Regions from separate parts of the Pseudarthrobacter sp. H2 genome, predicted to be linked through region 3. Evidence: riboswitches for the same ligand, from Rfam matches in the RefSeq annotation. Region 3 holds a riboswitch; each other region holds the start of a gene.

Region 1 (7,072 bases), 1.2 Mb from region 3:
ATGGCCCGTCCCCGCCTGATTCCGTGGAGCAGGCCCGCGTGGTCCAGGCACGGCACCGTCTGGGTTTCAATCTGTTCAAGCTTGAGCTCGAAACTGAAGCCGGTGGTGTCGTGGCCGGTGGTGTGCCCCGGGTTCAGGCCCGACATCAGGGCGTCGGCGAGCGCAACCGGGGAACCCGTCCCCGGGTCCACAATCAGCAGCTCTTCCTCAACACCGAAGGTGCGCATGCATCCATTGTGCGCAGGATGGGAGGAAGTGCGCCACACCACGGGGTCACATCGCGCCCATGCCGGGCCGCCGCATGGGCGCGATATGACCCCGCGTTGCTTGAATCAGCGGCGGTCAGTCCTGGAAATACTCGATCTTCGCGCCCAGGGTGTTCAGCCGTTCGGCCAGGTCCTCGTAGCCGCGTTCGATCACGTAGATGTTGCGCAGCAGCGAGACCCCGCGGGCGGCGAGCATCGCCAGCAGCAGGCAGGCGGCCGGGCGGAGCGCCGGCGGGCAGCCCACTTCCGCCGCACGCCATTTGGTGGGCCCGTTGACATAGATCCGGTGCGGATCGAGCAGCTGCACCTGGGCGCCGAGCTTGTTCAGCTCGGTCAGGTAGATGGCGCGGTTGTCATAGACCCAGTCGTGGATCAGGGTCTGGCCCTGCGCGTTCGCGGCAATGACCGCGAAGAACGGCAGGTTGTCGATGTTCAGGCCCGGAAACGGCATGGGGTGGATCTTGTCCTCGGGCGCGTTCAGCGCGGAAGGCTTGGTGGTGACGTCCACGAGCCGGGTGCGGCCGTTGCGGGCCAGGTACTCACCGGACACCTCCAGCCGCTGGCCCATCTGCTCCAGCGTGGCGAGTTCGATTTCCATGAACTCGATGGGCACCCGGCGGATGGTCACTTCCGAATCCGTCACGATGCCTGCGGTGATCAGGCTCATCGCCTCGATCGGGTCTTCGGACGGGAAGTACTCGATGTCGACGTCGATCGACGGGCGGCCGGTGATCTTCAGCGTCGTGGTGCCCACGCCGTCGATCTGGACGCCGAGCATCTGCAGGTAGAAGCAGAGGTCCTGGACCATGTAGTTGGGGCTGGCGTTGCGGATGATGGTGCTGCCAGGGCGGTGGGCGGCGGCCATGATCGCGTTTTCGGTCACGGTGTCGCCGCGTTCGCTGAGCACGAAGGAACGGTCTTCGGTGTCCGACGGCGGCGCCTGCACCGCGTAGAACCCGGACTTCGCCTCCACGCCGAGGCCGAACTGCCGCAGCGCCTGCATGTGCGGCTGCACGGTGCGGGTGCCAAGATCGCAGCCGCCGGCGTACGGCAGCCGGTATTCGCCGGATTCGTCCAGCAGCGGGCCCAGCAGCATGATGACGCTGCGGGTCCGGCGGGCGGCCTCCACATCCATGGAGTCCAGGTCCAGGACCGCGGGGCGGCGGATCCGGAGATCGTTCGCGTTGAGCCACGTGCATTCGACGCCGATGCTGGCCAGCACCTCGACGATCCGGTTGACCTCCTCGATCCGGGCCAGGCGGCGCAGCGTGGTGGTTCCGCGGTTGATCAGGCTGGCACACAGCAGGGCCACGCCCGCGTTCTTGCTGCTGTTGACGTCCACGGACCCGGACAGGGTGCGGCCGCCTTCCACCCGCAGATGGGTCATCTGCGGCCGGCCCACCTTGACGATGGGCCGGCCGAGGATTGCCTCCAGCCGCTGGATCATTTTCAGGCTCAGGTTCTGTTTGCCCTGCTCCATCCGGGCGATGGCGCTCTGGCTGGTCCCCAGCTCGGTGGCGAGCTGTCCCTGGGTCCAGCCCTTCTCCCCGCGGGCCTCGCGGAGCAGCAGGCCTACATGTTCGGCAGTCTGTTGAGTCATTCCAACAAAATATCACGGATGAGTTATTTGCCCCAGCAATTGGGGCCTGGGAGCCATTTATCTCACACAAATACCCGTCCCGTGCGATAAAGCCGGGGGGTGATCCCGCCGGGGTGTGATCCGCGGCGGCTACTGCCGCGTCAGAAAGACGAGGTTCCAGGTGCCGGCGGCCAGGGCCGCCGCGACGGCAGCCGCGGCGATCCCGAGTCCGCCCAGCAGCACCCACAGGTCCAGGCCGCTGAACGTCGAGGGCCGCGCCCAGGTCCGCTGCGCCCCGCCGAAACCGCGGGCCTCCATGGTCACGGCGAGCCGGGAGGCACGCCGGATGGCCTGCACGAGAAGCCCGAAGCCCTGCCCCAGGGTGGCCCGGACGCGCTGGTAGGGATTGCCGTGCGAACCGACGCCGCGGGCCCGCCGGGCCATGCCGATGGTCTGCCATTCCTCGGCCATGAGTCCCACCAGCCGCATGGCCGCAAGGGTGCCGAGGACGAAGCGGTGCGGCAGTTTCGCGTTCTGGGCCAGGGCGTCGGCCAGATCCGTGGGGTCCGTGCAGCTCATCAGCAGCACGGCCGGCAGCGCGATCGCGAGCCCGCGCAGCATGAAGCCGAGTCCCAGCTGCAGCGAGCCGGCGCTGATGGACCAGATGCCGGCGTCGAGCAGTATGCTCCCGGTGTCCGGAGCCAGGATGGCGGTGCTCCAGCCGCCCAGCGCTGCCGCCAGGATCAGCGGCCAGCCGCGCTGCCACAGCAGCATGGGGCCCAGCCCCGCCAGCGGGAAGAGCAGCAGCTCGCAGGCCAGCGCCACCGACGCCGAAACCCAGTCGATGGACAGCGCCAGCACCAGGGTGATCAGTACGACGGCGGTGAACTTGGCCAGCGGATTGGCGCGGGCCAGGAGCGCATGGTTGCCGCCCAGGCTTAAGGCTTCCCTCATGGCGCCGCGACCCCGGGCAGCTCACGGCGCGGCGCCCCGGGGCCGTCCGGGCCGGGTGATCCGGCCCCGGGTGCGGCCAGGCTGAGCTGGGTCCCGCCCAGGACGGCGGTGAATTCCGCGTCGTGCGTCACGGAGACGACGGCGGTGCCGGCGTCGAGGAGCTCGGAGAGGAGGGAGGCCAGCTCGGCCCAGGTGTTGGCGTCCTGGCCGAAGGTGGGTTCGTCCAGGACGAGGACCTGCGGGTGGGCGGCGAGCACGGTGGCCACCGAGAGCCGCCGCTTTTCGCCGCCGGACAGCGTGTAGGGGTTGGCGTCCACCAGTTCCGCCAGCCGCAGCCGTTCCAGCAGTTCGTCCACGCGCTCTTCGCCCCGGCCCAGGTGGCGCGGGCCGAACATCAGCTCGTCGAGCACCCGGCCGGTGACGAACTGGTGCTCCGGTTCCTGGAACACGGTCCCGATCCTGGCGATGAGTTGCTCTGCCTTCCATTTGTACGGGTCGATCCCGGCGCCCGCGCTGAGCTCCAGCGTGGCGGAGACCGCGCCGGAGACCGGCCGCAGCAGGCCGGCCAGGGTCAGGGCGAAGGTTGATTTCCCCGAGCCGTTCGGGCCGGTGATGGTCAGCGCCTCGCCGGCCCGGACCTGGGCGGTGATGCCGGACTGGACGGGGCGCGGCGGGATGGAACGGAAGCCGCCGCGCGGGCCGGCCCGGCGCGGCCGTTCCCGGGACACCGCAAGGTTCTCCGCGGCCAGCAGCAACTGCCCGGCGGCCACCCCGGCGGCGCCGGCTGGCCCCGCAGTGCCAGCGGGCGCCGCGGCCGTCACAGCGGCCACCCCGGCCGCGCCGGCCGCCAGGTCCCCGGCACCGGCGCGGGCCCGTGCCGGCGGGACATGTCCCGGAACCCAGACACCCGCTGCGATGAGCATGTCCCGTGCCTGCACCAGGACCCGGTCCGGCGGCCCGTCGATCAGCACCGCGGACCCGGTGGCGGATCCCGGCTGCAGCACCACGATCCGGTCCACGAGGTCTTTCCACACGGCAACCCGGTGCTCCACGACCAACAGGGTGGCCCCGGTCTTGTCCAGGCAGCGGCCCACGGCGTCGCGGACCTCGAGGACGCCGGCCGGGTCCAGGTTGGCGGTGGGTTCGTCGAGCAGGAGCAGCCCGGGACGCATCGCCAGGATCCCGGCGAGCGCGAGGCGCTGCTTCTGGCCGCCGGAGAGGGCCCCCGTCGGATGGTCCAGCGGCAGCCGGGCCAGCCCGACGTCGTCGAGCGCCTCGTGCACGCGCCGCCAGATCTCGGCCGGGGGCACGGACAGGTTTTCCGCCCCGAAGGCGACGTCGTCGCCGAGGCGCGAGAGCACCACTTGGGTCTCCGGGTCCTGCTGCACGAGCCCGGCCCGGCCCCGCTGGGCGCGGGGCGGGGCGCCGTCGATCAGCAGGCTGCCGGTCTCGTCGGCGTCCTCCGAGTCCGCCGGGGACGCCGGGGAGCCAGCAGCCGCCGCTCCGGCGGAACTGTCGCCGAGCACCCCGGCGAGGGCGTGGAGCAGGGTGGACTTGCCGGCGCCGGAGGGGCCCAGCAGCAGCACCCGTTCCCCGGGGCGGATGTCGAGGTCCAGCCCGTGGACCGCGGGCCGGGGCCGGCCGGCGTGCCGCCAGCCCCAGCCGCGGGCGGTGACCGCTGCCGGGCGGACGCCGTCGGAGGTCATGAGTCGTTATCCGTTGTCAGGAGAGGAACAGTCACGAGGGGAACAGCGCGGAGCCGTCAGGAAAAGACGGGTTCCGAGGCGGCCTTGCGGGAGGCGAAGGAGCTCAGCACGCCGGTCTTCGCCAGGCCTCGGGTGGCCAGCCAGGACAGTGCCCCGGCGATCACCGCACCGGAGATGGCCATGAACAGGATGTACGCGAGCTTGTCCCCGGCGGCGTAGGCGATGTTCCAGCCCCACGGCGCGAAGGAGTCATTCAGGGCGCCGAACAGTCCGGCGCCGGCGCCGGCCAGCAGGGAAACCGGCAGGTTGAACTTCTTGTACAGGATCGCAGCGAACACCAGTTCCGCGCCGAGGCCCTGCAGGACGCCGGAAATCAGCACCGTGGTGCCGTACTGCGAGCCCATGATCAGCTCGCCGGTGGCCGCCACCGTTTCGCAGAACAGCGCCGCGCCCGGCTTGCGGATGATCAGCATGCCCAGCACCGCCGGGATCAGCCAGCCGCCGGCGTAGAGTCCGGTCAGCGGCGGGTAAATCGCATTGACGGGTGCGGAAATGAGGTTGGCGCCCTGGGACCAGGCCCAGAAAATCACGCCGCCGGCGACCGCGATCAGTGCGGCCACCACAATGTCCACCACACGCCAGTTGTAGCCGGACCGGGTGAGCGTCTTCCGTGCAGAAATATCAGTCATGTCGTCCTCCTGAGGAACAGGAGGGGAGACGGCTCCGGCGGGCCGCGGCTTGTGCCGCCGCCCCGGGCCCCCTGAGAACTCGACTCCCTTGCGCCGGTACTAACCGGATCAGGTTCGAGGGTCTGCGGCTGTCCGCACTCTCAGCGCCCACCGTTGGTTTCCCTGGATTCCTCCAGATGCCCGACGGCGGCGCTCCCCTGTCGTATTAAAATCATGTCGTATTAAGATCGCCCTTATGGGCATTGCTTAGTTTACACCTGCCAGGCCGCGTTTCCCCGCGCTGACTGGCCACGGCTCACTGACCGGAAGCTGAATCTCTTGACGCACATACCAGCCACACCAGCCTCTTCCCCCGGCCAGGACCCGGCCGATGACCGGGCCTATGACCCTGACTCCGCCGGACCGCAGCCGCAGGGGTCCCTGGCGGCGCTCATCGGGCGCATCCTGGCAGAAATGGACGAGCTGCAGTTCCAGTCGTTCAGCAAGGACGACGCCCTGGACCTCGGACTCCTCCTGGTTGAATTCGGCAGGCAACGCTCGCTGCCCATCGCCATCGACATCAGCAAGGGCGAGCAGGTGCTCTTCCACGCGGCGCTGGAGGGCGCCACCCCGGACAACGAACTGTGGGTCAGGGCCAAGCAGCGCACGGCCGCACGGTACGAGGTCCCCTCGCTGCTGGTAGGCCTCCGGGCACGGGCTGCGGGCGGAAGGATCGAGGACAACGCCTGGTTCGACCAGAAAACGTACGCCGCCCACGGCGGCGCCTTCCCCATCTATGTGAGGGGCACCGGGGCGGTTGCCACTGCCGCGGTCTCGGGCCTGCCCCAGAAGGCTGACCATGAACTCGTCGTGGAGGCCCTGTCCGAAATCCTCGGCCGCACCGGGACGCTAGGCTAGGGGCAGCCCTGTTCCCTCCCGCAAGGAGTCCGAAGAATGAACATCATGATCAAACTGCTCGGCACCGGCATCAGCCTCCTCGCCGGATTCGCCGGGACCAAGCTCGTGGACGCGGTCTGGGAGAAGTCCACCGGCAACAAGCCGCCCAAGGGCCACGACGACGACATTCCCACCACCCTGCGCTCCGCCCTGACCTTCGCGCTGATCTCCGCCTCGGTCAGCGCCATCATCCAGGTCCTCGCCAACCGCGGCACCCAGCGCGCGATCACGCGCTTCGCCAAGACCCAGGACCTGGTCTAGGCGCAACATCTGGGCGGACTCCCGCCGGCTTCGGGGTCTGAGACTGGTAAGGAAATTCACGTCTAGGCCGGCGGTGCGAATTCCGGCTTCGGATGGCGGAATCTCTCGGTTTAGACGGTGGTGTCGCCGGCGCGTTTGATGGCACGGTAGGCGGTTGAGCGCGCTACCGCGAAGAGTTCGGCAAGTTCCACCGTCGTGTGTGTCCCCGCCCGGTGAACGGAGACCAGGCGGGCTTCCTGTGTCTTGGAAAGCTTGGGCTGCTTCCCCCGGAGGCGGCCCTTTGCCTTGGCGACCGTCTTGCCTTCGCGGGTCCATGCGCGGATCAGGTCGGCTTCGAATTCGGCGACCATGGCCACGACGATGAAGAGGAGCCGGCCGACGGGATCGGTGGGGTCGTGGACGGAGCCCCCGATGCTCAGCTTGACTTCGCGGCGGGTGAGTTCGTCGACAATGTCCTTTGCATCGCGCAGCGACCGGGGCAAGACGGTCGAGTTTGGCCACGACCAGGGTGTCCCCGGCCCGGCAGGCGGCCGGCGCTTCCCTGAGTCCAGGCCGGACCCGGTTGGCGCCGGTGAGGCCCTGGTCCCTGAAGGTCTTCTCCGGCGTCACCCCGAGGGTGGCCAGGGCGTTTTTCTGGGCGGTGAGGTCGTGGTCGTTGGTGGATACGCGGGCGTCTCCGAT
Region 2 (7,072 bases), on a different replicon from region 3:
CCCGCGCCATGGCCAGGGCCTCGGCATACGCGGTTCTCTTGTCCCCGGCCAGGTACACCGTTGATCCCGGGGTGTCGAAACGTGACCACGCGGACCGGTCGGCGGATCCGACGGTGCGCGGCAGCGGGTTGAGCGGGCCGTACGAGGATTTCGCGATTCTGTACCCGGTCACCGGCCCGTCCACGAAGGCCAGGCCCGTGGTGGCACAGACCTGCGTCAAGCGGAGAACCTGTCCTCGGTCATGGCGGCAGCCGCGCCCATGACGTCCTTGGCGCGCATGTCCCTGATTGCTTCGATCGGGGACACCTCGCCCAGCCAGGGGTTCGCGCCGACAAACCACAGCCGGGCCACGTGTTCACCTTCCACTCCCGCCACAGCCGTCCAGGCGCGGTGCGCCAGTTGGAGCCTCGCCTGCGCCTCGGCCCGGGGTTCGGGGCCGTCCGTGCGGGCCCAGCGGTAGCTGATCTTCGGGTCCTTGCTGCCGGCAAGTGCTGCGACCAGTGTCGCCCCCAGGGCGCTGTTGAGCTGCCTGACGATTTCCCGGATGCCCAGGCGTGCGGTTCCGCCGTGGGCGGCCCCGACGTCGATGGATATGCTCACGGGTACCACGCTCCTTCCACTAGTCCTTCAACCTTAGCGGAACAGCCAAGAATTTCCACTGAAAAGCCACCAAAAACGCACCAATTCCTCACCAGATAGCTGCTGCCTGGCCCCACCAACACCACGACCACCCCTTCCCGGCACCGGCGCTGCACGGTTCCCGCTCGCGGCGACAGCGGCCCGTGGGGCTCACCTATTTCAGCGAAGCCCAGGTGGTTTGAGACGATTGCGCCATGAAACAGGACGACAAGAACCCGAACGGACCGGAATCGGTCCTGGAGCTGCGGGTGGTTCTTGTCGGCAGCCAGCCGGAGATCTGGCGTCAGCTGGAGGTCCGCGGCCCCATATCGCTGGATCAGGTACACGGGGTCCTGCAGGTGGCCTTTGGTTGGGAGGATGCTCATCTGCACCGATTTACCGGCAGCGATCCCTTCGCGCCTCTGCGGCCGATCGATGGCGAGATACCGGAAGCCCTGCAGTGGCTCCCCAGGCAGTCGTGCGAAGAACCGGCGGACAGGGCAGAGGAGGATTACTCGCTGGATCAACTGCTGGCGACTGGACCCGGGGTCGCGTTCTATGAGTACGACTTCGGCGACAGCTGGCTTCACCGGCTCGAGCTGGTTTCCCGCCGCCCGGCGACGGAGACTTCTCCGCCGGCACGGTTGCTCGACGGCGCCCGGCGCGGACCCCTGGAAGATTCCGGAGGTATGCCCGGGTTCGAGGAGATTCTGGACGCCCTGGCCGACCCGTCCCATCCTGACCACGTTGAATTTTCGGCGCGGGTCGCCGAAATGACCGGCACCGATGAGCCCTTTGATCCCGGCTTCCTGGACATCGAAGCCATTAACCGCAAGCTCGCTCGATCCCTGAAAAGTGTCCGATCCCATTCGACCTGTCAGCGCCGACGCGGGAACTGACAGGTTGAGTGAGACGCCGAAAGGCACTGGCTGTTGTCCTGTCTCATCCAAGACGGCCCAATCTCACCACAGTTGGCCCATCCCGCCAGTCTGTCCCACTACAGTTGGACCAACGGTTAAAGTTCCTTGTATTGCCGCGGTTTTTGGATCGACAGCCCGCCCGGAGATTCTTCACTTTGGCCCGACTGTAGTGAGACGAAATCGTAAATTTGTCTCACCACAGTTGACCGAACCCGCGAGATTCCGGGGTTGCCGTGGGTCAACTTAAATGAGACGGGACAACTGACTCATCCCAATTGCCAGGGACAAGGACCGAACCATAACTGATAGTTTACTATCGTTTCTACCTTACATAAGATCCGTTATCGGCTAAATTTTAGTCTCCTTGTGTCCGTGACGGTTGTACCGTCCGGTAAAGTGTTGTCCTTTTCCATCTAAGTTGACGCGCGATCACGCTTCTTGACGCATTTTTGCTGCCGGTGTCATTACAGTTGACGCACCTTCCCGCCAGCGGCGTGAATGAGCGCAGGCCGGCCAGCTTCGGCAGGGAGCAGCCAGACTGTACCGGGTCAGAAACCGACGACACGATTCACTGCCTTACGACAACTGAAATGAACAAACCCCTGGAACCCGGTTCCACTACGGTTGTCGCATCCCCGTCAGAGGCATGCTGATGCGTCAAGTTAGATGAACAAGGACAAGTGTGTAACGATTGGTACAAACACTTGAGACTATCAAGGGACGAAGCCATGGACACCAGGCCTCCGGTTCCCCCGTTTACACTCGAAACTGCCATCGAAAAGGTTCGAGCCGCAGAAAACGGCTGGAACACCCGCGACCCCCTGAAAGTGGCCCTGGCCTATACCGAGGACAGTTGGTGGCGGAATCGCACCACATTCGTCCAGGGGCGCGACCAGATCATCCAACTGCTGACTGACAAGTGGGCCCGCGAACAGGAATATCGCCTGATCAAGGAACTGTGGGCCTACGACGGCGACAGGATCGCGGTTCGTTTCGTTTATGAATGGCAAGACCAAGATGGGCAATGGATCCGTTCCCACGGAAACGAGAACTGGGAGTTCGACGAGCGCGGGCTGATTCGGTGGAGGCATGCGAGCATTAACGACGTCGTCATCAGTGAGTCTGAGCGGAAGTTTCACTGGGACCGGGGAGGTCCTCGTCCGGAGGCCCATCTGGGCCTGAGTGAACTTGGCCTCTAAGAAGAAAGGAGCCCCTCGTGCCCAAGATGATCGCCACGCGAGCCGACGCCGTACCCCAACTGGCCGAGGTGTTCCGCTCCCACGGTTTCGCTGGAGCGAGCCTTTCGGAGATCTCCCAGGCGACAGGACTGGGCAAGGGGAGCCTCTATAATTTCTTCCCCGGAGGCAAGGACGAGATGGCAAAAACGGTTCTTGCCGATATCGAAAGCTGGTTTCAGGCCAAGATATTTGCTCCGCTGAAGTCAGCCCTGCCCCTGGACGAACGATTGACTCTGATGTTCAGCGACATCATTGACTACTTTGCATCAGGACATCGAATCTGCCTGGTTGGTGCTTTCGCGTTGGGGGCGGAGAGGGACAAATTCGTTGACCAAATCACCGGCTACTTCGTTGACTGGACCGAGGCATTGCGGCAGGCCCTGGAAGAGGGCGGGCATTCCGAGCATCCACAGGAACTGGCTGAGGAAGTCGTCTCCGGCATCCAGGGCGCATTGATCCTCGGCAGGGCGCTAAACGACCCAAGCCGCTTTGTAGCTATCCTTCATCGCCTGGAGGATCGGCTACTCAAGGAGTGCCGCCCGTAGCCACCTTCGATATGTCATCTGCGGAAGCGGCGCACGTTCTGCACTCGGAACACCGATGCCATCAATTCCACCGCGGAAACAGATCGCCGTGGCGACCAGCCCGGTCAGGGCCAGGCGATACGAGTGAGATGGTTGCTTCGCAGGAGGCTCACCGTTCGATCCCCTCTGGCATGAAATTTCCTCATCCGCCGAAGCCCGAATAATCCGTGCGGTGTCCGACTCAAACGTAGGGCTTCCTGTCCCTGTGCCGAACATCCATCTGGCAGGGTTAGCCATGGGCTTTCGCGTCGAACTGACTGTCCATTGACACATATAGCCGGCCCGCAAAAGATGCCCGTCAGGCCGCGTGGAGCGGTGCCGTGTCCCGATGCTGGACGTTGTCGTTGCCAAGGTACAGCAGTGGACGGTGACTGCCGGGACTGGACGCTCACCGCCACGCGGTATCGGTGTTCTGGGAATCCTGCAGCTGGGTCTGGCAAGGCGGAGTGTCCGCCGCTCCTTGGCGGCGACAGCCGAAGATCCTCTTCGGCGAGATCAACGCCGGCGACATCGTTGTGCTGGACGTGGACAGCGAAGGCGACGACGCCAGGTTCACCTTCGCAGGCAACGCCAAGCCGCGCATCCCGGACGCACTGCCCGCCGCTTGAGCTAAACGGAAAACCGGCCGCTGGCCACCGCCGAGTCGGGCTGAAATCTGGTGTCTCACCTCATTGTCCTGCAGGCCGCACCGGATCGGCACGGGCAAATTCAGGCCCCTACGATCACCATCCAAGGCTTAGGGCTTGCAATGAATTAACTCATTCGGGTTCGGGCGTGTCGCGGGTTGGCGGGTTGAGCGTGTAGTTCCATTCGCCGTGGAAGGCCTCGCGGGTGAGGATGCCGTGTGTTTCGAGGGCTTTCATCTGTTCATCGGGGATCTTGACGCCGGTGGGGTAGGTGGTGGTGTCCAGTTCGGCGTGGACCTTGGATCCGTTGCCGGTGGTGGTCGCCGCGATGGTCTCAACGATGACTTCATGGCTGGTCAGGGGCCTGCCGCGCCAGTTCATGGCGATGTGGGAGAAGAGCCGGTGCTCGATCTTATTCCACTTCGAGGTGCCCGGCGGCAGGTGGGCGACGGTAATGGCCAGCCCGGTGCGGGCGGCCAGGGCTGCGAGTTCGGTCTTGAACAGCCTGGTCCGGTAGCCATTGGAGCCACCGCCGTCCGCGCAGATCAGCAGCCCCGTGGCTGCGGGGTAGGCAACGGCCCCCACGGTTTTCCACCAGGAGGCGATGGTGGCGACAGCAAAGGCTGCGGTGTCGTGGTCGGTGCCCACGGACACCCACCCGGTATCGGCTCCGACGTCATAGACCCCGTACGGGTTGGCCTTGCCCAGGGCGGGATCAATGAAGTCGTGGACCTTGACCGGGACCGGCTGCCCCGCCGGTGACCATTCCCGGCCGTTCTTTTTTGTATCGACGCTGATCACCGGGTTCCCGGCAGCCATGTGCCCGGCGGCCTTGTCGTTGAGGTGGCCGAACTGGGCGTCGCGGTCCGGGTGCTGGCCGCCCTCGGCGGTCCTGGCATTGGCCTGCAGGCTGTAACCGAGTTCGTGCAGCAGCCGGCGCACCACGAACTCACTGACCCGGTGGCCCTGCTCCGTCAGCGTCCGGGCCAGGGTCCGGGCCGACTTGGAGGTCCACCGCAACGCCGACATCGGATCGCCCCGGGTGACCGGATCAATGAGGGCCTCCAGTGCCGCCACCAGCTCGGCGTCGTGCTCCTCGGCCCGCTTACGGCCACCGCCGGGGCGCCGGGACCGCACCACGGTGGCGGCATCCAGGCCCCGGGCCTCGCTGCGTCCCCGGCGCACCGTGTCCGCGGCAACACCCGCGGCCAGGGCCACCACCGCCACGCCGCCCGATCCCAGCTCGTCCGCCTCGGTTCCGAGCCACAACCGGCGCTGCAACTCGCTCAGATGCGGCCGCAGCACCGCGAACCGCCGTGCCAACGACTCCTCCAAATCCGCCATAGCACAACAGTAGCCGTCAAACACACAAAAACGAACTTATTTCATTGCGAGCCCTTAGCGTGGTATTTTTTTCCGTTTTCTGAAGCGCCCCGGTGTTGGCGCCGCGAAGCGCGGACGCGCCAATTGCGGCTCGTGACAGCGTTACCAACACCGTCACTGCCATCGCTGCACCCTGCCGGCCCCAAGCCATGGCTCTCCGGCTGATGCGCGCCTGTGCCTACGTGGGAGTAAGCTTTCTAGAGTGACACGGGGTGCCCTGGGCAACAGGGCTGAGATAAGACCCGTTGAACCTGATCTAGTTCGTACTAGCGAAGGGATGTTGCGGATGACTGTTCGCCTGACACCTGACCATGTCTGCACGATGCTCGCCCGGTTGCGGGAGACGGGGCCATTGGTGCAGTGTCTGACCAACACGGTTGTGACAAACTTCACCGCGAATGTGCTTCTAGCCCTCGGGGCGGCGCCAGCCATGGCTGATGTCCCCACCGAGGCCGGCCAGTTTGCCCGGATAGCTTCCGGAGTGCTGATCAACGTGGGTACTCCCCACGCGGAGCAACGGGTCGCCATGGTCGAAGCCGCCTCGGCCGCTCAGGAGGCAGGCAGTCCGTGGGTTCTTGACCCGGTCGCGGTCGGTGTCCTGCCGGTGCGTACTGCCCTTGCCAGTGAACTGCTCTCTTACGCCCCGACCGCTATCCGGGGCAACGCTTCAGAGGTTATCGCACTGGCCGGGTTGGGGGCAGGTGGCCGTGGTGTTGATGCCGTCGATACTCCCGACAGTGCGCTGGCAGCGGCCGGCCGCCTAGCCAGTGTTCACGGTTCCGTCGTGGCCGTTTCCGGGGCCGTTGATCTGATTACTGATGGCATCGACGTGATCCGGATCAGTAACGGCCACCCCTATCTGACCCTGGTCACCGGGGGTGGCTGTGCACTGGGTGCGGTCACCGCAGCTTTTTTGGCTGTGGATGGCGACCGTCTGGCAGCGACGGCTGCAGCCACCGCGGTGTATACCGTCGCTGCCGAAATCGCCGCTGCCGGCGCCCGCGGCCCGGGCAGTTTCGCGGTCGCGTTCCTGGATGCGCTGGGGTCTGTGGATGCCGAAACAATCCGGTCCAGAGTGGCTATCTCATGACAGGCGCCGGCAGGACTGGCTTCACCGCGGGGATTTACCTGATCACTGATGATCAGTTGTGCGGGGAACGCGGAGTGGTGGAGACGGTCAGCGCCGCCGTTGCCGGAGGCGTGCGAATGGTACAGATCCGGGAAAAAACGGCCAGCGCCGCCCGGTTCTACGATCTGGTGATGCGTACCGCCGACGCCGTGGGTGACCGGGCCACGGTGTTGGTGGATGACCGGGTGGACGTTTTTCTCGCCGCCCGGGCGGGCGGTGCGGCTGTCCACGGCGTCCATATCGGTCAAAGCGATCTTCCGGCACCCCAGGTCCGGGCAATTGTTGGCCAGGACGCGTTGATCGGGCTGAGCGCCAACACGGCCGCACATCTCGCGCAGCTGCACGCCCTGCCCTCAGGGACCGTGGACTATCTGGGCGTGGGCGTGATCCGTCCGACGTCGACCAAACCGGACCATCCGGCACCCCTGGGCATCCAGGGGTTCGCCGCTATCGCTGCCGCTACGCTGCTGCCCTGCGTCGCGATCGGCGGCATAACCCCGGCCGATGTCAGGGCACTGAGGTGCGCCGGAGCGGCCGGCATCGCCGTGATATCAGCCATCTGTGCCGCCGAAAA
Region 3 (7,072 bases):
TCGCAGCCGAGCTCCATCGCCAGGGCGGCGTCCGAGGCCGTGCCGATTCCGGCGTCGAGGACCACCGGCACCGACGCCCGCGAGACGATCAGCGCGATGTTGTGCGGGTTCAGGATGCCCAGGCCGGTGCCGATCGGCGCGCCCAGCGGCATCACCGCGGTGGCGCCGAGGTTTTCCAGCCGCAGGGCCAGCACCGGGTCATCGTTGGTGTAGGCGAAGACCTTGAAGCCGCGGCCCACGAGCTGCTCGGTGGCATCCAGGAGCTCCACGGCGTCCGGCAGCAGGGTGTGCTCATCGGCGATGACTTCCAGCTTGACCCAGTCCGTTTCGAGGGCTTCACGGGCCAGCTCGGCGGTCAGCACGGCGTCCCTGGCGGTGAAGCAGCCCGCGGTGTTGGGCAGCACCCTGATGTTGTGGTCCACGAGCAACTGGAACAGCGAGCCCGTTTCCGCGGGCGAGTAGCGGCGCATGGCCACCGTGGTCAGTTCGGTTCCGGACGCGAGGAGGGCCGCGCCCAGCCCGTCCAGGCTCGGCGCCCCTCCGGTGCCCATGATCAGGCGCGATCCCAGCCGGACGCCGTCGACGATGAACGGATCGGGATCGGCAATGGCGGGGTTCAGCTGAATGGCCGCTGCTGCGGGTGCGGTGTTTTTCATGCCGTTCATCCTCCCTGTACTGCCGTGACCAGTTCGACGTCGTCGCCCTCGGCGAGCGCGGTGCCGTGCCACTGGCTGCGGGGCACCACCTCGGCGTTGCGGGCCACGGCGACGCCGAGCTTCCGGCCGTCGGCGGACCGGCCGTCCGGCGCAAGCATCCGGCCGGTGAGCTGGCTGACCAGCGTGCTGACGGAGGCGCCGTCGGCGACGGCGTGCTCCGCCCCGTTCAATGTGATGTTCATACTGCTTCCTTGCTGCGTTCGGTTTCCTGGGGGTGGTCGGTTTCCTGGGGGTGGTCGGTTTCCTGGCTGTGGTGGTCCGGTCCGGGGAGGTGGGAGAAACGGTCCGGCCGGAAACCGGCCCAGCGCGGGTCGGCCATGCCGTCCAGCAGCTGCCGGCAGATGGCCGCGGCGGCGGGGGTGAGCAGGACGCCGTGCCGGAAGAATCCGGTGGCGATGATCAGGCCCGGGATCTGCTCCCCGGCCCCGTTTCCGGCGGCGGGGAGCGCCACGCGGCCCAGCAGCGGCGCGTTGTCGGGCGTGCCCGGGCGGGCCCGGGCCGTGGCCTCGAGCAGTTCCAGCTCGGCCACCGCGGGCAGCAGCTGCTGGGCATCCCGGAGCAGCTGGTAGACGCCGCCGGCGGAGACCGCCGAAGGGTCCGAGGGAGCGTCTTCGCGCTGGGTCGCCCCGATCACCACGGTGCCATCCTGCCGCGGGACGATGTACACCGGAACGCCGCGGACCAGCCCGCGCAGGGTTGACGTGAGCAGCGGCTGCAGGTGGCCCGGCACGCGCAGCCGGAGGATGTCCCCGTAGACCGGCCGCAGCGGCAGCGTGAGCCCCGCCGGCAGGCCGCCGAGACCGGCGGCACCGAGCCCGTTCGCCACGATGGTCTCCTTCGCGCGGACGGTGCCGCCGCCGGCGAGGCTGACCCCGGCCACCCGTCCGTCCTCCCACAGCAGGGCGGCGGCGCGGCGCGCAACGGCACGGCTCCGGCTCTGGGTTCCCAGCAGGGCCGCCATCCGGGCGAGCAGCCGGCGCGGGTCCACCTGGTGGTCCGCCGGAATGTCGAAGGCGCAGGAAATCCCCGGGCTCAGCAGCGGCTCCCGGCCGCGCGCCTCCCGCACGGTCAGGGGCTCCACCGCGAGGCCGGCGGCCAGCTGGACGGCCCGGAGGTCCGCGAGCGCCCGGCGGTCCGCGGCGTCGGCCCCGACGGCGAGGGTCGGCGTCGTGAGGTAACCGGTTCCGGCATCGAGTTCAGTGTCCAGTCCCCTGTCCAGCCCCGCGGCGAAGGCCGGCCACAGGCGGGAGGATTCGATCATGAGCTCCAGGAGTGCTTCCTCCTGGTAGTGCAGTTCGCTGACCGGGGCGAGCATGCCGGCGGCGGCCCAGCTGGCGCCGCTGCCGGGGGCGTCGTCGATCAGGGCGACGGAGCGTCCCGACCGGATTGCCTCCCAGGCGATGCCGTGGCCGATCACCCCGCCGCCGATTACCGCGGCGTCGTAACAAACGCCGGACGTTGCGTCATCAGCCGCAGCGTCTTCACGCACGGTCGTATCACGCAGTGCCTTATCACGAAGTGATGGTGTGCCCATGCAGGATTCCTTCCCTACGCCGGTACTAGCCGGATCAGGTCAAGCGGTCGGCTCAACGCCCTCTCAGCCCGCCTGTGCCGAACGCCAGTGGCGTACCGGCCGCAGCGGGCTCCCGCGGTATGGGCCCAGTTTAGGGGAACTAGGCTGGTGTCATGAGCAAGGATGCCCTCCACACCACCGCCCGCCTGTACCTGTGCACCGACGCCCGCAAGGACCGCGGCGACTTCGAGGACTTCCTCGACGCCGCCTTCGCTGGCGGAGTCGATATCATTCAGCTGCGCGACAAGACCCTGGAAGCGGCCGAGGAACTCGAACTCCTCGAGATCCTGCACGCCGCCGCCCGCCGCCACGGGCGGCTGTGGGCAGTCAATGACCGGGCGGACATCGCCTCGCTGTCGGCGGCACCGGTGTTCCACATCGGCCAGAAGGACCTCCCGCTGGCGGCGGCGCGGACCTTCCTCGGCAAGGACACCGTGATCGGGCTGTCCACGCACAGCCCGGAACAGGTCGACGCCGCCATCGCGGCCTCGCCGGGCCGCAGCGGACTGGACTATTTCTGCGTGGGACCCGTCTGGGCCACCCCGACCAAGCCGGGGCGCTCCGCCGTCGGGCTCGACCTGGTGCGGCACGCCGCGCAGGCCCTCCGGACCACCCGCGCCGGGGCGGCCGGCAAGGACATGGTGCCGTGGTTTGCGATCGGCGGGATCGACCTCGGAAATGTCGAGCAGGTGCTCGAGGCCGGCGCGCGGAGGATCGTCGTGGTGCGGGCCATCACCGACGCCGATGATCCCGCCGACGCCGCACGCGCCCTGCTCAGCGCCCTCGACGCCGCCGACGCCGCGGACGCCTGAGCGGCAGCGGGGTCAACGGGGCAACGGGACTAACACGACAGCAGCCGGCTCAGCCGGTCAGTCCCAGTTGCGTCATCCGGCGCGAGTGGCTGGCCACGAGTCCGGCCGTCATTTCGCCGGCCGGTTCCCCGGACCGGCCCTCGTCCGCTCCCGTCAGGCCGGCGGGGAACGCGTGCTCAAAGCTCACCCGCTGGGCCTGCGTGAGGGCCTCGCCCAGCAGGCGCCTGGCCCACAGCGACAGCCGTGAGGCCAGCCGCGGGTCGGCCGCCAGGGCGGTCCTGAGGAGTTCCCGCAGGACCGCCGTGGACTCGTCGTCCGAGTGGATCCGCTCCACCAGCTCCCGCGTTCCGGCGTCGGCATGGCGGGCGACGGCGCGGTAGAAATCGGCGGACACCGTGTCGATCACGTAGGCCTTCATCAGCGATTCGTACCAGTCCGCCGGGCGCGTGCGCTCGTGGAAATGGTCCACGGCGGGCTGGAACGGCAGCATCGCCGCCTCGGCGTCGAGACCCATTTCCTCGAGCCTGGCGCGGAGCAGTTCATAGTGCTGGAATTCGATGACGGCGATGCCGGCCAGCACCGCGCGGTCGTGCAGGGTGGGCGAATAGCGGGCGTCGGATGAGAGCCGTTCGAAGGCCGAAAGCTCCCCATAGGCCATCACGCCGAGCAGATCCCTGAGGAAGCTGTTGTAGCGGGCAGGATCGGCCGGGGATGTGCTCATGATCCAAGACTAATGGCGCAAATCGGGCTAATCTGATTTTCGTGTCCCACCATCGTCTGACCCCCAGCGTCTACCAGCAACAGAACCAACTTTCCGCGGCGCTGCGCGCGCTGCGCACCACGCTGGAACTGCCGGGACCGTTCCCCGAGGATGTGCTCCGGGAGGCCGAGGAGGCCGTGGCCGGGCACAAACTGCCGGAGCTGGACCTGACGCGGATCGAGTTTGTGACCATCGATCCGGCCGGCTCCACGGACCTGGACCAGGCCCTGTTCATCGGCCGCTCCGGCGAGGGGTACAAGGTGTTCTACGCCATCGCCGATGTCCCGTCGTTCGTGGCCCCCGGCGGCGCGCTCGACGCCGAAACCCGCCGCCGCGGCCAGACGTTCTACACCCCGGACGGCCGGATCCCGCTGCACCCGGAGGCCATCAGCGAAGGCGCCGGCAGCCTGCTGGCCGGGCAGCTGTGCGCAGCGTTCGTCTGGGAGTTCGAGCTCAATGCCGCCGCGGAGGTGTCCTCCGTGCTCGTGCGCCGGGCCCGGGTCCGCAGCCGGGCCAAGCTCAGCTACCGGGGCGTGCAGGCCGAGCTCGACGCCGGCACCGCGTCCCCGGTGCTGCGCCTGCTCAAGGAAGTGGGCATCAAGCGGGTCGAGCTGGAGCGGCTCCGCGGCGGGGCGAGCCTGAACATGCCCGACCAGGAGATCGCACAGCTGCCCGACGGCGGCTACCGGATCGTCGCGGCCCCGCCGCTCCCGGTCGAGGACTGGAACGCCCAGATTTCGCTCATGACCGGGATGGCCGCGGCCGAGCTGATGCTCAAGGGCAAGGTCGGGATCCTGCGCACCATGCCCGCCCCGGATGAGGGCTCGCTGGCGCACTTCCACCGCCAGACGCACGCCCTGGGCAAGCCCTGGGACGGGACGATGAGCTACGGGGAGTACCTGCGCACCCTTGACCCCACCGATCCCCGCCAGCTGGCGATCGTGCACTCGGCGGGCCTGCTGTTCCGCGGCGCCGGGTACACGCCGTTCGACGGGAGCGTGCCCGGGGATGCGCTGCAGTCCGCCATCGGTGCCGCCTACGCGCACGCGACCGCCCCGCTGCGGCGGCTGGTCGACCGTTTCGTGCTGGTCATCTGCGAGGCGCTCAGCAACGGCACGGACGTTCCGGCGTGGGCCCGTGAGGCGCTGCCCTCCCTGCCGGCGATCATGGCGTCCTCGGACCAACTGGCCGCCAGGCTCGAGCGGCTCTCCCTGGACACCGTCGAGGCGGCCCTGCTGATCAACCATATCGGCCAGGAGTTCGACGCCGTCGTCATCTCCGGTTCGAAACCGGCCAGGAACGGCAACGGCAAGCCGACCGTCGACGACGGCAGGAACAGCGACGGCCGGAACGGCAACGGCAAGAACAGCAACGGCAACGGCCCCTCCGGGATTGTCCAGATTGCCGAGCCCGCGGTGACCGCACGGTGCCCCGGCGAACTGGAATCCGGCACGCAGGTCCGGGTCCGGGTGGTGTCCTCCGATATCGCCATCCCGGAGGTCCGGCTGGAGCTCGTGGGCTGAGCGCCCGCGGCATCCCTGCGCCCGCCGGCGCCGCCAAGGCCGCCATCGCCGGGCCCGCCGGCGCCGCCGCGGCCGGGCCAGTCGAGGTTCCGGGCCGCGTGCAGTTAGACTGGAGAGGTAGAAATGGATGCCCGGTCGTTGATTTCCTTGATTTTTGAATTCAACAAGCCCGCCCCTACGCGATCTTGAGACACACCCGCTGGTCCCCAGTGCCAGCATTTAGATAGCCCGCGATCGGCTTCCACTGGAATTGCTTGCGCGCCTGAGCGTGCTCCGGAACGGCCAGCCGGCCGGCCCCGTAGAGCAAGCGGCGCCAATGCCCAAATGAATAAGGAAACTCCCCAGTGAGTGAATTGCACACGCACCAACTTCTGATCGACGAATCCGGCACAGAAATCATTGAGCCGGAAGAGACCATTATCTCGGACGAAAAGCCGCACGAGATTGCCGAGAAGACCTTCGCCGACTACAACGTCCGGGCGGATATTGTCGAGTCGCTGGCCGACGCCGGTATCACCCATCCCTTCCCGATCCAGGCCATGACGCTGCCCGTCGCCCTGGCCGGCCACGACATCATCGGCCAGGCCAAGACCGGCACCGGCAAGACCCTCGGCTTCGGCATCCCCGCGCTGCAGCGCGTGGTCGGACCGGACGACGCCGGCTATGAATTGCTGCCGGCCCCGGGCGCACCCCAGGCCCTCGTGATCGTGCCGACCCGCGAGCTCGCCGTACAGGTCGCCAATGACCTGCAGAACGCCGCCCGGAAGCGCAACGCCCGGATCGCCACGATCTACGGCGGCCGCGCCTACGAGCCCCAGGTCGAGGCCCTCCAGAAGGGCGTCGAGGTCGTCGTCGGCACGCCCGGCCGGCTCATCGACCTGTACAAGCAGAAGCACCTCGTCCTGAAGAACGTCAAGATGGTCATCCTTGACGAGGCCGATGAAATGCTGGACCTCGGCTTCCTGCCGGACGTCGAGACCCTCATCGCCGGCACCCCTGCCGTCCGCCAGACCCTCCTGTTCTCGGCCACCATGCCCGGCCCGGTCGTCGCGATGGCCCGCCGCTACATGACCCAGCCGACCCACATCCGTGCGGCCGACCCGGATGACGAGGGCCTGACCAAGCGGGACATCCGCCAGCTGATCTACCGTGCGCACAGCATGGACAAGATCGAGGTTGTGGCCCGCATCCTGCAGGCCCGGGGACGTGGCCGCACCATCATCTTCACCAAGACCAAGCGCACCGCCGCCAAGGTTGCCGAGGAACTCGTGGACCGCGGCTTCGCCGCAGCAGCCATCCACGGCGACCTGGGCCAGGGCGCCCGCGAGCAGGCGCTGCGCGCCTTCCGCAACAACAAGGTGGACGTCCTCGTGGCCACCGATGTCGCCGCCCGCGGCATCGACGTCGACGACGTCACGCACGTGATCAACTACCAGTGCGTCGAAGACGAAAAGATCTACCTGCACCGCGTGGGCCGCACCGGCCGGGCCGGCAACAAGGGCACGGCCGTGACCTTTGTGGACTGGGACGACATGCCCCGCTGGGGCCTGATCAACAAGGCCCTGGGCCTGAGCGTGCCCGAACCGGTGGAAACCTATTCCTCCTCGCCGCACCTCTACGAGGAACTCGACATCCCCGCGGGCACCAAGGGCCGTCTTCCCCGGAACAAGCGCGTGCTGGCCGGAGTC
Region 4 (7,072 bases), on a different replicon from region 3:
TGTTCCTGCTGACCTACGCCGCCGAGCGGCTGATCATCCCCTGGCACTCCAAGGAACGCAGGAACCGCCATGTCTGAAACCACCGCTGCGGCACCCAGGGTCGAAGTACGTGCAATTACCAAATCCTTCGATCTCGGGCGCGGAGAATCCCGGCACGTCATCGAGGACGTCGACTTCTCCGCACAACAAGGAGAATTCGTTGCCATCATCGGTCCCAGCGGATGCGGAAAGAGCACCCTGTTCAACATCATGGCCGGCCTAGAAAAACCCCGCGGCGGCGAAATCCTCATCGATGGGCGCGCCGTCACCGGGGAACGTGAACACTTCGCCTACATGCCGCAAAAAGACCTCCTCTTTCCCTGGCGCACCATCCTCCAGAACACCGCCCTGGGCCTGGAAGTCCGCGGTGGAAGCAAAAAGACCGCGCGGGCACGTGCCGCCAGCCTCTTCCCGGCCTTCGGGCTGTCCGGTTTTGAGAACTCGCATCCCTTTGAGCTCTCCGGAGGCATGCGGCAAAGGGCCGCCCTGCTGCGCACAGTGGTCCAGGACCGTGACGTCCTGTTACTGGATGAGCCCTTCGGTGCCCTCGATTCCCTCACCCGCACCGACATGCAGGCGTGGCTTCAAGATGTCTGGTCCCACAACTCCTGGACCGCGGTCCTGATCACCCACGACATCCGTGAAGCGATCTACCTGGCCGACCGGGTCGTCGTACTCAGCCCCCGGCCCGCCTCCGTGCGCCTAAACCTCCGCATCGACCTGCCCAGGCCACGTCAGCTCTCGACGATGGCTTCGGCCCGGTTCGCCCACTACGAACTCCAACTCCTCGAAACCCTTCACCGCCCCGGCAACCCCAACGACACCACGGATGCTGCCCACGGAAGGCCTCGGGCCTGAAAGCACAAAGCCCGAGGGGACTCCAGGGAGGAAGGACGTTCCTGACGGAAGGCTATCCAATACGCCCGCATGGAGCCCGGTGTCTTCACGAGGGACAAAGCCAGCTTGTGGCAACCCTGTCCCGGACGGTATTGGATGATCGGAACCGCCGCCCTGCCGTAGTGGCGCTCTTACGCAGGGGCGCCAACAGCCGGGCGGTCCAGCCCCAGATGCCCGCGCAGCGTCGAGGCGGTGTAGCGGGTGCGGAAGAGTCCCCGGCGCTGGAGGACGGGGATGACGTCATCGACGAACTCGTCCAGGGAATCGGGCAGCAGCGGGGGCATCAGGTTGAACCCGTCAGCGCCGCCGGAGCGGAACCAGAGCTCCATCTGATCAGCGATCTGCTCCGGCGTGCCGACCATGGTGCAGTGGCCCCCGCCTGCGGCCAGGCGCCCCAGCAACTGCCGCACGGTGGGACGTTCGGTTTCAATAATGCGCAATATGGTGGCATAACGGCCCTGCGGCCCAGTAAATTCTGCCGCCGGTGGCAGGGACGGCACGGGGGCGTCCAGTTCCCAGCCGGTACAGTCCTGCTGCACGAACGTGCCCAGCCGTGTCAGGGATTCTGCGGTGGGCAGCAGCGCATCCGTCCGGTCCTGTTTGGCCCGGGCTTCGGCCGCGGTGGAGCCCACATACGTCACCAATCCGGGCATGATCGCTACCTTCTCCGGATTACGCCCGGCAGCAGCGATCCGCTGTTTCATATCCGCATAGTAGGCCTGGGCGCTGGGAAGATCGTAGGCCACGGCGTAAATCCCTTCCGCGTACCGGGCGGCAAGGTCCCGGCCGGCCCCGGAAGCACCGGCCTGGAACAGCACGGGGCGTCCCTGCGGGCCCCGGGGCACATTCAAGGGCCCCTCCACCCGGAAGTGGCCCCCCTCATGATGCAACGGCCGGACCAGGGCCGGATCGGCATAGAACCCGGCCCTGTCCCGAACCATCGCATCATCAGCCCATGAGTCCCACAACCCCAGCGCTACCTCAATGAACTCTGCAGCGCGGCCGTAGCGCTGCCCGTGGTCGGGCATCGCTTCCAGCCCGTGGTTGCGGGCTTCAGCATCGAACATGGACGTGACCACGTTCGCCCCGATACGCCCGGCACTGATGTGATCCAGGGAGGCGAGCAACCGGGCGGCATGAAAAGGGGAATAAAAGGTGGCCGAGACGGTGCTGATAAGCCCGATGTTCTCCGTTGCCCGGGCCATGGCCGCCAGCGCGGTCAACGGTTCCAGAAACCATCTCGGACCGGCGCCGACGTCACCGGCGGACTGCCCGTCGGCGAAGAACACGGCATCGAACAGGCCGCGTTCGGCGCTTTGTGCGAGCCGCTCATAATAACCGATCTCTCCGAGCTGCTCCAGCGGCGATCCGGCCCGCCGCCAGGCAGCACCGTGGTGGCCGGCTCCCAGCAGGAAAGCGTTCAAATGCAGTTGCCGTTTCCCGTTCATCGACAGGCCGCCTAGTCCATGACCAGTCCGCCGTCGACCACCAGGTTCTGCCCGGTAACCGACCGCGCCCAAGGCGAGGCGAAAAACAAGATGGCATCGGCGAACTCGGCCGGGGTGGTGACCTTACCCAGGGGGGTCGAAGCGGCAATGTAGTCAAAGACCTCCTCCGGGGTTGCGGCGCTGGCATCGGTGGTGCGCAGCAGGCCGCCGGAGACCATGTTCACGGCAATATTGTGCTGCCCCAGATCCTTGGCCATAGTGCGGGTCAATGACACCAGGGCGGCCTTGGCCGCGGTGTAGTCGTGGTACGGGACCACCGGGTTCTGGAACAGATTGGTCCCAACGTTGATGATGCGCCCAAACCCGTGGCCGCGCATCCCCTCCAAAGCCTGCTGGGTCGTGTTCAAAGCCCCCCGGACACTGCCGGCGAACTGTGCCTCGAACTCCGCCCATGAAATATCCCCGGCACCGGAGCGGGCATCCCCGTTAAACGAGAAATCGGCCAGCGCATTATTGACCACAGTGGTGACGGCGGAACCGAAATGGGACCGGGCCTGCTCCAGCATCACCGACACCTGACCGGCGTCGGTGACGTCAGCCTGCAGGGCAACAGCGTGCTCGGGGCCATAACCGGCGGCCAGTTCCCCGGCGGCTTCGGCGCTGCGGCGGTAATTGATTACCACCCGCGCCCCCCGGGCCGCGAACGCCTGCACAATACTGCTGCCCAGGCCCCGTCCGCCGCCGGTCACAAGAACGATTTGTTCTGCCAGTTCCATCAGTTTCTTCACCTTCGGATAAGGCGAAAGGATGCGATCCGGGCGCCAGGACCGTGCGAACCGTTGCAGGACATCCCTTCGCTAGTGTCAACTAGATCAGGTTCAACGGGTGTCATCTCAGCCGGGCCAATCAAGCCGCCCGGCACCCCGTGTCACTGGGAGCGAGTATACCCGCCCCCGGCCAAACCAGCGCCCGCACCTAACCGTGCTGCCGCCGTGTCCTGCCCGAACTGTTTCCCAAACGGCTCCCGTGCCGGACACCGCGGCGCGACCACCGGACCTCCCGTACCTGCGGGCACCGGTCTCCCCCGGTGGACCGGCCGGCCCTGAAAACCCCAAAATAGACACCTCCAATAACCGCATCAACATACAGCGCACCTCAGAGGCGGGTAGCGTCGGAAGCGTCAGAGCCTGGTACCCCACCTGTTGGGACATGTATTTGCTCTTTCAGCCGTTCCATTTGGTGCCGTCGTCACGGACCATGCTGGCCACGATGTGAAGGTGGTCGTTGCCGTTCCTGCTCAGTCCGTGGCGCACTGCAACCCACCAGGCCGGGGCCTTTCCGCCGTCCTCGGCGAAGTCCATGTTCTGCATGAAGTTCTGCATGAAATCATTCGCGATGGCCGCCCATTGCTGGTCGGCGAGCCAGCCTTCCTGGGCGGCCAGGCCCAGGGAGCAGTGGAAGACGTGCCCGCCGTCGACGTCCGTGTCGTAGAACTGCTGTCCTGCAAGGGACATTTTGGCTAAGGGCACCAAAACGCCCGTTTTGGTGCCCTTACTGCGGGGAAGTTGAGGCCGCGGGCTCCCATTGTCGACGGAGTGAGCTATGCGAGCGATTGGGGGTCCGGGCGCCCGAGTCCTGCGCGGGTCGCCGGGACGTCGGCGGAGCCGTCCTAGTGGTCTGTCTCAGTTTTGCTTGACGGCTTGGAGTGCGACGCGGCCGCGGACGACCTTTTCGAGGATTGAGTCGGCGGTCGCGGTCCAGACGAGGGGCTTGGGCTCATCGTTGTGGGCGGCGAGGTAGCCCTCGATCGCCGCGATCAGATCCGGTACGGAGTGGAAGGCGCCGCGCCGCAGGGCCTTGTCCGTGAGCTCGCGGAACCACCGCTCGACCAGGTTCAGCCAGGATGAGGACGTCGGGGTGAAATGCAGGTGGAACCGGGGATGTTTGTCCAGCCAGGCCCGCACGTTGGCGTGTTTGTGGGTGGCGTAGTTGTCCAGGATCAGGTGCACGGCCAGTCCGTCCGGGATTTCCTTCTCAACCGTTTTGAGGAACCTCAGGAACTCGCTGTGGCGGTGTTTGGGCAGGCAGGATCCGATCACCTTGCCGGTGGCAACGTCCAGGGCGGCGAACAGGGTCGTGGTGCCCGTTGCGCAAGGAGCCGTGGGTCATCGTTTCGCACCGGCCCTTCTTCATCGGCTGCGACGGCTGGGTCCGGTCCAGCGCCTGGATCGAGGACTTCTCATCCATGCACAACACGATCGCCTGCTCCGGCGGGTTCAGATACAGGCCCACCACGTCGATGAGTTTCTCCTCAAACCTCGGATCGGTGGAAAGCTTGAACGCCTCCACCCGGTGCGGCTTCAGCCCGCGCGCCGCCCAGATCCGCTGCACCTGCGCCGGAGACACCCCGGACCTGGCAGCCATGGTCCGCACCGACCAGTGCGTATGCCCTTCCGGCTTCGAGTTCCGCGCCAAGTCAACGATCTCATCGATCCTTGACTGCGGAATCACCGGCTTTCGGCCCCGCCCGGCACGGACCTTCCCCAGCTTCGCCAGGCCCTCCTCCTCGAACCGGGCACGCCACGACCTCACCGTCCCCGGACTCGTCCCCGCTACCTTCGCGATCGACTCGGTGGCCAGCCCCTCCGCGGCCATCAACAAGACCTGTGCCCGCTGCACCTCACGATGGGACGCCGTCTGCGACTTCGACAGCACCTCCAGTACGGCACGCTGACCATCGGTCAACGCCAGAGGCGGAGCGGGATTAGACATAACCCAAGTTAAACAGGAAACTCACAAACTATTTTGGAGACACACCACTCGATAGTCGCCGCGAGGTCCGCGTGGATCCGGCGATACCCGTAGGTGCCTTCGGACTCCTCGAAATAGTGCTGGATCCGCGCTATCAGGGCCTTCCGGCGGGTGGCAGTCGCCGATTGCGGGCGCGTCAGCCAGTGATAGAAACCGGAGGTTGAGACGCCCCGCCAGCGGCACATCTTCACAACCGAATTCAGGTTGGCGGGCTCCGTCTTTGGGAGTCGATGTATTCGTACTTGCTCACTGCCGCTGCTCCCACGCGAAGTAAGCGGCTGCTTTTTTCAGGAACAGAGTCTCCGCTCGCAGCTCCTGATTTTCCCTCTCGAGCTCCTTCAGGCGGGCCCGTTCCGGCAACGTCAGGTCCGTCTCGGTGCCCCCGTTAGCCTCAATGCCGTTTGGTTAGCTGTTGGGGTCGGGGGTCAAGATTCTCGTGGTGAGTGTCGCGGGATAGGTGTGCCGGTCGATGTCGCGTCCTTTGGCGCGGTATTTGGAGATCGCGCGTTTAATCACGCGGGGCCGGGTCCGGGTGCGGCGGGCGGGCAGGAGTTCGGCCAGGATCGCTGTCCCGATGCGGCCGACAAGGTCGACTGTGCTGTGGGTGATGATCCCTGCGGCCTGAATGATCTGGTCGCGGGCGGCCCGGAGCGCGGTGGTGAACGAAGCCCGGTCGGGATCGATATCGGGCCGGTCCAGGATCGCGTCTGCCATCGCGGTGCGGAGCACCTGGTAGACCGTCAGCAGCGCCCAGACTTCCTGGGTGACTGCCGCGGGATACCGGCCTCGGAGCACCCGCCCGCCCAGGATCGTGGATTTCAGTTCGCAATAGGCGGTCTCGATCTCCCACCTTTCGTGGTAGAGCCTCACCAGCTGTTGTGCTGGCGCCTCCCGCGGGTCCAGCAGTGTGGTGATCAGCCGGTATTCGCCGGTGCGGGTGGCCGCTTCGGTCCTGACCGTCACTTCCGCGTCGATGACCCGGACCGGCACGCCGCCGGCGTTCGAGAGGTACGAGCCGTCATGGAGGCGGGTTGTGGCGGGGAGTTTCATCGCGCCGGTTCCGCTCTTGCCGCGGATCAGGAACCCGGCCCCGGTCCCGGTGACGGTGGTGAAGAACTTGTAGGTGGCGAAGTTCCGGTCTCCGAGCAGCAGCATCCCCGGTCGTAGCGCGGCCGCGACCTGGGATGCGTAGCTGAGTTCCCCGGTCCTGTCACTGCCGAACACGGCCTCGATCACCGATCGGGTACCGGAAGCGACGAGTGCGACCAGCCGGATCATGGGGTATCCCGCTTCCCCGTTCGGGCCGCCACGGGGTTTGGGGAACATCACCCGGTTCGCGTCAGTATCGGCGACCGGGATCTGGGTGCCATCGATCGCGACCACCAGACGGCCTGCGAACTGCACCGTCTGCCTGGCGCTGGTGACCGCTGGCCCTTTGAGCAGATCGAACAGTTCACGCAATGGTGCTGCTCCGACCCGGCGCATCGCCTCAGTGATCGCCGCACCCGATGGCCTCACCACAGGGCCGGGAAGTCCAGCAGTAAGGCGTGAGAACACTTGCCGCCACCCTTGGCCGGCAAACAGAACACCTGCCAGGAGGAGGTACACCACGACCCGTGAAGGCAGGAGCCGGAGCCGGTGCTGCGTCCGGCCAGTGGCAGTCAGGGCCGCATCGACCATCTCGAACGGAACGACCCGGGTCAGCTCGCCCAGATGCCCGGGAGCGAATACCCCGGGCGCGTGATTGATGACAGAATCATGCATTGCAGCCCTTGTTGTGATGTAGCTCGGTCTTGGCGGACAGAACTACTTCTACAAGGGCTGCACTCCTATTTCCGGGAACCGCGCCGGTTTGACATCACACCGCACCCCCTAAC

Evidence for each region. Region 3 has a riboswitch for thiamine pyrophosphate ahead of thiO (glycine oxidase ThiO). Riboswitches for the same ligand answer to the same signal wherever they lie in the genome.
Region 1: another riboswitch for thiamine pyrophosphate. It lies ahead of ACQCSZ_RS22380 (ECF transporter S component); the one in region 3 lies ahead of thiO (glycine oxidase ThiO).
Region 2: another riboswitch for thiamine pyrophosphate. It lies ahead of thiM (hydroxyethylthiazole kinase); the one in region 3 lies ahead of thiO (glycine oxidase ThiO).
Region 4: another riboswitch for thiamine pyrophosphate. It lies ahead of ACQCSZ_RS25090 (3-oxoacyl-ACP reductase); the one in region 3 lies ahead of thiO (glycine oxidase ThiO).

Annotation. Positions count from the first base shown of each region.
Region 1 covers NZ_CP189594.1:4,816,576-4,823,647, reverse strand. The annotation lists gene ACQCSZ_RS22400 (glutamate--cysteine ligase) at 1-227, opposite strand, end outside; gene ACQCSZ_RS22395 (UDP-N-acetylglucosamine 1-carboxyvinyltransferase) at 343-1,866, opposite strand; gene ACQCSZ_RS22390 (energy-coupling factor transporter transmembrane component T family protein) at 1,996-2,799, opposite strand; gene ACQCSZ_RS22385 (ABC transporter ATP-binding protein) at 2,796-4,505, opposite strand; gene ACQCSZ_RS22380 (ECF transporter S component) at 4,562-5,194, opposite strand; TPP riboswitch at 5,262-5,403, opposite strand; gene ACQCSZ_RS22375 (heme-degrading domain-containing protein) at 5,522-6,091, shown strand; gene ACQCSZ_RS22370 (DUF4235 domain-containing protein) at 6,128-6,391, shown strand; partial or broken gene ACQCSZ_RS22365 (recombinase family protein) at 6,502-7,072, opposite strand, start outside.
Region 2 covers NZ_CP189595.1:128,689-135,760, forward strand. The annotation lists gene ACQCSZ_RS25025 (hypothetical protein) at 1-220, opposite strand, end outside; gene ACQCSZ_RS25030 (hypothetical protein) at 217-600, opposite strand; gene ACQCSZ_RS25035 (plasmid pRiA4b ORF-3 family protein) at 834-1,517, shown strand; gene ACQCSZ_RS25040 (DUF1348 family protein) at 2,267-2,737, shown strand; gene ACQCSZ_RS25045 (TetR/AcrR family transcriptional regulator) at 2,764-3,321, shown strand; gene ACQCSZ_RS25050 (hypothetical protein) at 3,807-3,968, shown strand; partial or broken gene ACQCSZ_RS25055 (ISAzo13 family transposase) at 4,125-5,330, opposite strand; TPP riboswitch at 5,568-5,664, shown strand; gene thiM (hydroxyethylthiazole kinase) at 5,656-6,459, shown strand; gene thiE (thiamine phosphate synthase) at 6,456-7,072, shown strand, end outside.
Region 3 covers NZ_CP189594.1:740,778-747,849, reverse strand. The annotation lists gene ACQCSZ_RS03580 (thiazole synthase) at 1-656, opposite strand, end outside; gene thiS (sulfur carrier protein ThiS) at 662-898, opposite strand; gene thiO (glycine oxidase ThiO) at 895-2,250, opposite strand; TPP riboswitch at 2,244-2,376, opposite strand; gene thiE (thiamine phosphate synthase) at 2,403-3,101, shown strand; gene ACQCSZ_RS03560 (ferritin-like fold-containing protein) at 3,151-3,822, opposite strand; gene ACQCSZ_RS03555 (RNB domain-containing ribonuclease) at 3,864-5,384, shown strand; gene ACQCSZ_RS03550 (DEAD/DEAH box helicase) at 5,729-7,072, shown strand, end outside.
Region 4 covers NZ_CP189595.1:137,834-144,905, forward strand. The annotation lists gene ACQCSZ_RS25075 (ABC transporter permease) at 1-77, shown strand, start outside; gene ACQCSZ_RS25080 (ABC transporter ATP-binding protein) at 70-897, shown strand; gene ACQCSZ_RS25085 (LLM class flavin-dependent oxidoreductase) at 1,068-2,384, opposite strand; gene ACQCSZ_RS25090 (3-oxoacyl-ACP reductase) at 2,396-3,160, opposite strand; TPP riboswitch at 3,217-3,320, opposite strand; gene ACQCSZ_RS25095 (relaxase/mobilization nuclease domain-containing protein) at 3,608-3,898, opposite strand; partial or broken gene ACQCSZ_RS25100 (IS630 family transposase) at 4,067-5,156, opposite strand; partial or broken gene ACQCSZ_RS25105 (IS3 family transposase) at 5,183-5,588, opposite strand; gene ACQCSZ_RS25110 (IS4 family transposase) at 5,601-6,959, opposite strand.